3 regions of the Lysinibacillus sp. AR18-8 genome follow, and region 3 is predicted to be linked to each of the others. Evidence: riboswitches for the same ligand, from Rfam matches in the RefSeq annotation. Region 3 holds a riboswitch; each other region holds the start of a gene.
The links. A riboswitch is a leader RNA that binds a small molecule or an ion and turns the genes downstream of it on or off. The one in region 3 is predicted to bind cobalamin.
Positions count from the first base shown of each region.

Region 1 (2,271 bases), on a different contig from region 3:
ATGATCAAACAAATGACTCGAAATTATTAGATATTGCCCATCGTTTAATTAATGAAGAACAAGATGCTAAATATAAAAAGAAGTATAAGTCAGCCATCCGTTCAAAGTAGCGAGGTGGTGTTTTTTTGTGCAAATTCTTTGATGAACGATAGAATAGTCAACTATAATGAATGAAAAAAGGGGATTATGCATGAGCATTTATAATTATCTAGTTCGGAAGCCTAATGGCGAAATTTTATCGATGGAAACATATCGTGGAAAAACAATGTTAATTGTTAACACGGCAAACCAATGCCGATTTACATATCAATTTGAAGACTTACAGAAAATGTATGATAAATATGGAAAAGAGAATTTTGTAGTTCTTGGATTCCCTTGTGATCAATTTGGCCATCAAAATCCTGAAGATGGGGAGGAAACTAAGCATCTATGCAAGGTAAACTATGGGGTCACATTCCCGATTTTTGAGCTTGTACAGGTAAATGGAGAGGCTACCCATCCACTCTTTAATTATTTAAAGCATGAAGTGGATTACCGAGAGTTTGGGAAGGCAAGTATGCAGGAGAAAATGTTGGCAGAAGCAATTGTTCAACTTGCCCCAAGCTTTTTAGATGGTCGTAATATTCGCTGGAACTTTACAAAATTTCTAGTAGATGCTAATGGTAAGACCGTCGCACGCTTTGAACCAACAGATTCACAGCTCGATATTGAAAAAGCAATTGAAACACTATTATAGTAAATTTCTTAATAATGTAAAAATTTGTTAGGGTTTTCTCTTCAAGTAGAAATAATGCTATATTTTAAAACTGTGTACAGCTATTTTTTCTGAAGCATATATGATAAACTGCTTTACAAATGAAATATTCTTGCAGAATAAAGGTGCTAATTAGCATAATCGGGAATCCGGTGAAAAACCGGAGCTGTTTCCGCAACTGTAAGTGCAGCCATTATAAAGATTTACCACTGTCTCAAAGAAGATGGGAAGGTCCTTTATAACACATTCGTTTCATGTGACGAACTGTACAAGCCAGGAGACCGACCTTTATTTGAACGTATAAAAACTTCTCGGAAGCTAGGAGGATATACGGCAAATACATAGGCTTTGTCTAGTTTGATGGCTCATTATGTTATTTTTGTCGTTCCTTTGCAAAAAGGAGCGACTTTTTTATGCCTTTCAAATAAGAATTTTTCATTATAGAAAATAGGGGGGAAGCAAGTGAAAAAAGATGCCCGTTATTCTTGTTATCCATTTATGCGTGAGAAAGCTTCAACGGTCGATTTTGAAATTCGAACAGATAGCCTGACAACACATCTAGGAGTTGCATTAGCTGCGGTAAAAAAAGAGGATGTTCAAGTTGTTGCTGAGGATTTATTGCTTATGTTACCTATGGCTTATCATGTGAATGGCTCAGTACGTGGGAAATTAGCAGTAACTGAAGAGGATTTATCTTGGTTAAGTGAACGTTATGATTTTTACGTTCGCCATGTGAAGGAAGAGATTCAAAGTTTTGTTTTACCTCAAGGAACAGAGGCTGCTGCAGCCTTACATCTTTGTCGCAGTGAGGCAAAAAAATCATATCGTACTTTACACAAAGTATCAGAAGAACGAGAGGTTCCAGCTATTCTTTTCGATTACCTTGGTTTATTAGCTAATGTATGTTTTGTCATGGCTGTTTTTATGAATCAGCAAGCTGGAATAGCGGAAATACCGTTTATTAGTAAATCCTACCCAATGAAAAAGAAAAAGGAGAATAACAATGAAAAAAGTATTTAATTTCCAATGGCTATCAGTGTTCTTACTTGCACTGGTATTAGCAGGCTGTGGCACTGCTGAAGATACAAAAAATAAAGATGCTTCGCAAGATACACAACAAGCAGAGAAAACAAGCTATAAAGTGACAGATGACCGTGGAGTGGAAATAGCGTTTAATGAAGTACCAAAAACAGTTGTATCTTTACAACCAAGTAATACTGAAATTTTGTTTGCTTTAGGTGTTGGCGATAAAATTGTAGGAGCAACTGAGTACGATACTTACCCAGAGGAAGCACAAAAAATTGAACGTGTCTCTGATACTACGAACTTTAACAGTGAAAGAATTATAGCGTTAAAGCCAGATGTTGTCATTGCTTATACAATCGGTGATAAGGATGCCCTAAAGCCGCTTGAGGACGCAGGAATTAAAGTGTTTGTTATTCAATCTGCGACTACTTTCGACGATGTTTATGGAGATATCGAACAAATTGCTGCTGTGATGGATGTTGCTGATAAAG
Region 1 covers NZ_MDGU01000023.1:164,282-166,552, forward strand. Annotated here, with positions in the region: gene BFM98_RS17090 (hypothetical protein) at 1-110, shown strand, start outside; gene BFM98_RS17095 (glutathione peroxidase) at 191-736, shown strand; cobalamin riboswitch at 861-1,058, shown strand; gene BFM98_RS17100 (hypothetical protein) at 1,217-1,774, shown strand; gene BFM98_RS17105 (ABC transporter substrate-binding protein) at 1,758-2,271, shown strand, end outside.
Region 1: linked by a shared signal. The riboswitch ahead of BFM98_RS17100 (hypothetical protein) and the one ahead of BFM98_RS05280 (glutaredoxin family protein) in region 3 are both predicted to bind cobalamin.

Region 2 (2,271 bases), on a different contig from region 3:
GTCACCACGATGACATCTGGATTTTTTGCGATAATTTGTTCTGCATCAATTTTATACCAATTATCGCCATCTACAGCTACATTCTCTGCATTGATCATTTCAAGCATAGCGTTCATAAATGTACCATTGCCAGCTGTATAAATATCTGGCTCATCTGATGCTTCAACTAACACTTTTTTGGGTTCAACATCCTTGACTTTAGACAAAACTTCTTCTACTTTTGCCTTCATATTAGCGACAATTTTTTCTGCCTCTGGTAATTTCCCTGTAGCACGTCCAAGTTGCTCAATTGTTGTATATGTTTCATTAAAGTCTTGTGCATTTTTTACAACAAATACTTTCAAACCTGCTGATTCAAGCTGTGCAATAGCCTCTTCTGAAAGAGACATGCTAGATTCGTGTGAAAAAACGATATCTGGTTTTAAGGCAATAATTTTTTCAATATCGTATTCCATACCGCCAACCTTATCCTTCTCAGCTGCCTCTGGCGGATAATCGTCGTTGTCCGTAACACCAACTATTTCATCATTTAAACCTAGTCCAAAAAGGATTTCAGTATTACTTGGAATAAGTGAAACAATTTTCTCAGGAGGTGCTTCAAGTGTAATGTCCTTACCAAGGGCATCTGTTATCGTCATTGGGAATGTTGCTTCATCCACCTGTGCTGTTTCTTGCTGTGTTTGCTGCTCGTTAGATGGCTTGTTATCTTTTGCTTCCTGCCCACAAGCAGCTAGCAAGCCTACTGCTAAAAATGCTGATAATCCTATTTTCCAAAATTTCTTCATGTGAATCCTCCTTCGTTGATCCGTGCGACATTTCGCTTTATTCTACATCAAAATAAAACCCCTCATCTTTGATCGATGAGGGGGCAAAATCGCACCAAAAAAACTGATACAAAATCCACCACCCTATCCTCGTAGGTTGTCATGTCGTTATAAAGGCAGGTCTCCTGGCTAGTGCTACTTGCGATTTTTCAAGCCTTCCCGAAATCTTCAGTGGCATCATTTGAAAAAACTCACACTTACAGTGGCGGGACCGCATCGGAATTACACCGATTTCCCTTTTCACTTTACTTAAGTAAAGAACCTTTATAATATTCAGTTGATTTCATTATACATGAAAATGAAAAAAGTCGCCTCCATTCAAGACGACTCCCCGGCCATTATACAATTTCAGAAAAGTATTGGACTGTTTTCATTTGAGCACCCATTTCTCTTAATGACCATGTCTGTTCTAAATAAACGTCCGCTAGTTTTTCATATTTCCCACCAAATTTATGTGCCCACTCAACCGCTATGACACTTTCATAAAGGTGAGCCATTTTTTCCGCCATACCCTTAGATTCAAAAGTTTTCGTTGCCTCGTCTAAAGCGCTAAAAATTTGCAGTTTCACAGACATATTCGCCAATTGTTCTTTAACGATTTGTACTAGTGAGCTGTCAGCTAATTTGTCTAATCGTTCCTCCATCTCCTGTACAAACAGTTCATGAGCATGAAACTTATCTACTAAACGAATGAGTTCTAAGGCCAAAATATTAGCCGTACCCTCCCACACCGTTAACACTTGGGCGTCTCTTAATAAGCGGGGCGTTACAAAGTCTTCTATATAGCCATTACCTCCGTGTAATTCAATTGCCTCACTAGCATAATGAACAGCTTGCTCTGCTGTTTCCTTTTTCATAATGGCAATATATAAACGATTCATAATAAGATCTTGCTGAGTTCCCTGTCCACTTGTCACTTTATCGTATAATTGGATAAGATCAAAAACTGTCGCTACTTCCACGTGCAACTTAGCTGCAAATTTCCCTAAAGTATCCTGAATCATAGGGTACTGTGTTAAGGGCTTGCCAAATGCATGTCGATTGCTTACATAATGTTTTGCCTCTAAGAAGCCGCGACGCATAATACCAATTGAAGCGACTGCATTACAAATTCTAGAGAGATTTAGTGCTTCTAGCATATAATAAATCCCTTTATTTTGCTCCCCTACAACATAGGCAAGTGCACCATCAAATTCTACCTCACCAGAGGGAACTGCCCGAACGCCTAGCTTATCTTTCAGTCGGCGAATACGTAAATGATTTGTTGTTCCATCTTCTTTGCGCCAAGGAACTGCAAACAATGTTAAGCCTTTGGAACCTGCTGGCGCACCTTCTAGTCGTGCTAATACCATCGCTACACCACACATGCCCGCATTGGATGCAAAATATTTTTCACCATATAGACGATAAGCAGTGCCATCCTTTCTCGCCTCCACCACATTTGCAC
Region 2 covers NZ_MDGU01000008.1:112,411-114,681, forward strand. Annotated here, with positions in the region: gene BFM98_RS07150 (ABC transporter substrate-binding protein) at 1-785, opposite strand, end outside; cobalamin riboswitch at 923-1,105, opposite strand; gene BFM98_RS07155 (acyl-CoA dehydrogenase family protein) at 1,163-2,271, opposite strand, start outside.
Region 2: linked by a shared signal. The riboswitch ahead of BFM98_RS07150 (ABC transporter substrate-binding protein) and the one ahead of BFM98_RS05280 (glutaredoxin family protein) in region 3 are both predicted to bind cobalamin.

Region 3 (2,271 bases):
CTGACTAATTCACCACGTGCTTTCTTACCACTATTTAAAGCAGTTGGTGTTGCAGGCTGATAGGCTTCCATCATTGCTTCGACAGAGCGTTCTGCTAAAGCCGTGTTTCCTTGAGCTAAATACAAAGCAATAATGACAATACGATCCTCATACTTTTCTAAGATCTCTTCCCCATCACGACTTTTCATAGCATAGCTATCGTAAAATTTGCTTGCGCTCATAAAGGATGGAAAGCGGAAATTATAATCATAGGCTTTCTTGTACAGCTTCTTAATAAATTCCATTTCGTACATGTCGATAAATGCTTTCTCATAGTAGCCCTCATCAACTAAATAGCGGATTTTTTCTTCAATATCTATAAAATAACGCAAACGTACGTTAACATACTCTAAAAAGTAGCGGCGCGTAGCTTCGCGGTCCTTTTCTAACTCAAGTAATCCAGTTGTACTATAACGATTCAGTACGTCATTATTAAGCTTTAAATAGGTTTTCATCTCATTACCCTCGTTTCATAAAACGTTTGTATTGCTTCGTAATCCGTTTGATTACCTCGTAAATCTAATTTCCTTACTAAGGGTACATGATAGGTAGCAGCGATTTTCTCACCAGCAGCGCCAAATACATGATGACCGAAGTTACTATTACCACTGGCAACTACTCCTTTACAAAAATCCCTGTTTTTTTCTAAGAAACGTTGTACCTTTGCTGGAATGTCACCTAAACCATCTGTGTAGGTAATTAAGAGATATGGCTTGTTCAATCGCAATTCTTCCGAGAGCTCGATACATTCTGCCTTTAATTTGGATACAACATTTCGGACATTACCTGTACGACTCGCGTAAACAATCATAGGGCAATCAACTCAATTTGAGAAACAATTTCCTGAACATCTCCTATGAAAGTTTCATTCATCTCTAAAACAGGCACACTTAAAAAACCTGCGTCAATAATCGTTTGCTTTGCTTGTTCATCGTGATCGATGTTAACAATTTCAGCTTCAAGTCCTGCACGTTGTAGTTCAGATTTTACCCATAGGCATTTTGGACAAATTGTTTTCGTATAAAGTTTCATAGAAATCCCTCTTTTCATAAAATAAAAAAGCCTATCTCCTCTAAAGAGATAGGCTAAATGGAAACGTTAACATACCAAAAATACTGACGTTCCCATCTCTTAATCCCCGAAGAAATGATAAATTTGTTTTATAAAGGCAGGTCTCCTGGCTTTGCTTCATTCTCTGATTCCCTTCCCATGCAAATGCACAGTGGTTGCAATCATCGTCAGCTTCACAGTTGCGGGGACAGCGTTGGAATTGTACCGAACTTCCCTTTTAAACTACATGTAGTAGTACCTTTGTAAAACGAACACAATATATAGTTGTTGTTCAATAGTTTTAAGTGTACCATCCTTCAAATGAAAAGTAAATCAAGATTCTAAACTTCTTTATTTTTGGATTATTCAGTATTTTTAATTATGTAGTTCCAAATAGATTACCACTAATCACTTATACCCAAATCAAAAATCTATTTTTAACGATGTACGTGATTTTCTATTAAAATGGATCTAGAATTCTAATTTGAGTTTAAAGAAATCTTCTATTTTATGTACCATTGAAAAATAGTTGTCTCTATCGTAAGTCCTGAAATAATGATCATCTCTTACCCATTTCAAATGATGCTCATTACATTAATAAAGAGCATGCTTTTATCATAACATGCTCTTACCATTCTATCATTGGGATTATAGTCTAACCTTAACCTCAGTCCCGTCCTGAGCTTTGACATCGACTAGCACAAGTCCTTTATAATTTTGTAGTTCCTTGATAATCGGCTTTAACATTTCTTTGTCGATGAGGGGAAAGGTAAAGTCTATTTTCTTTTTATCGAAGTATGCCTTTGTCCACTTATTGGCTTGTTGCTGAATCCATTTAGAAGTTAAAATGGAGAGGACAATGGTTAGCACAGTATAGGGAACAGGGACGGTAAAGCGAACGTCTTTTGCTTTCACTTTTACATGCATCATTCGTCGCCTCTACTCAATGAAGACTGCAACGGAATCTCCGTTTGCTGATTTTATATCTACAATTTGTCCATCTAGTTCATTTTCAATTGCTTCAAGAAGAAGATTGATGTCGATATCTTTTACGTATTTTTCAGATTGCGGAATACTTGCAGCGATGCTGTGTCCTGCCATCAATACGGCTTTGACAAGTTTAATTGGTAAATTTACCGTGACATTATCATTTTCGGTGGATACAACACGGACCTTTAACGT
Region 3 covers NZ_MDGU01000006.1:112,948-115,218, forward strand. Annotated here, with positions in the region: gene nrdE (class 1b ribonucleoside-diphosphate reductase subunit alpha) at 1-494, opposite strand, end outside; gene nrdI (class Ib ribonucleoside-diphosphate reductase assembly flavoprotein NrdI) at 491-850, opposite strand; gene BFM98_RS05280 (glutaredoxin family protein) at 847-1,071, opposite strand; cobalamin riboswitch at 1,190-1,367, opposite strand; gene BFM98_RS05285 (hypothetical protein) at 1,738-2,019, opposite strand; gene BFM98_RS05290 (SHOCT-like domain-containing protein) at 2,029-2,271, opposite strand, start outside.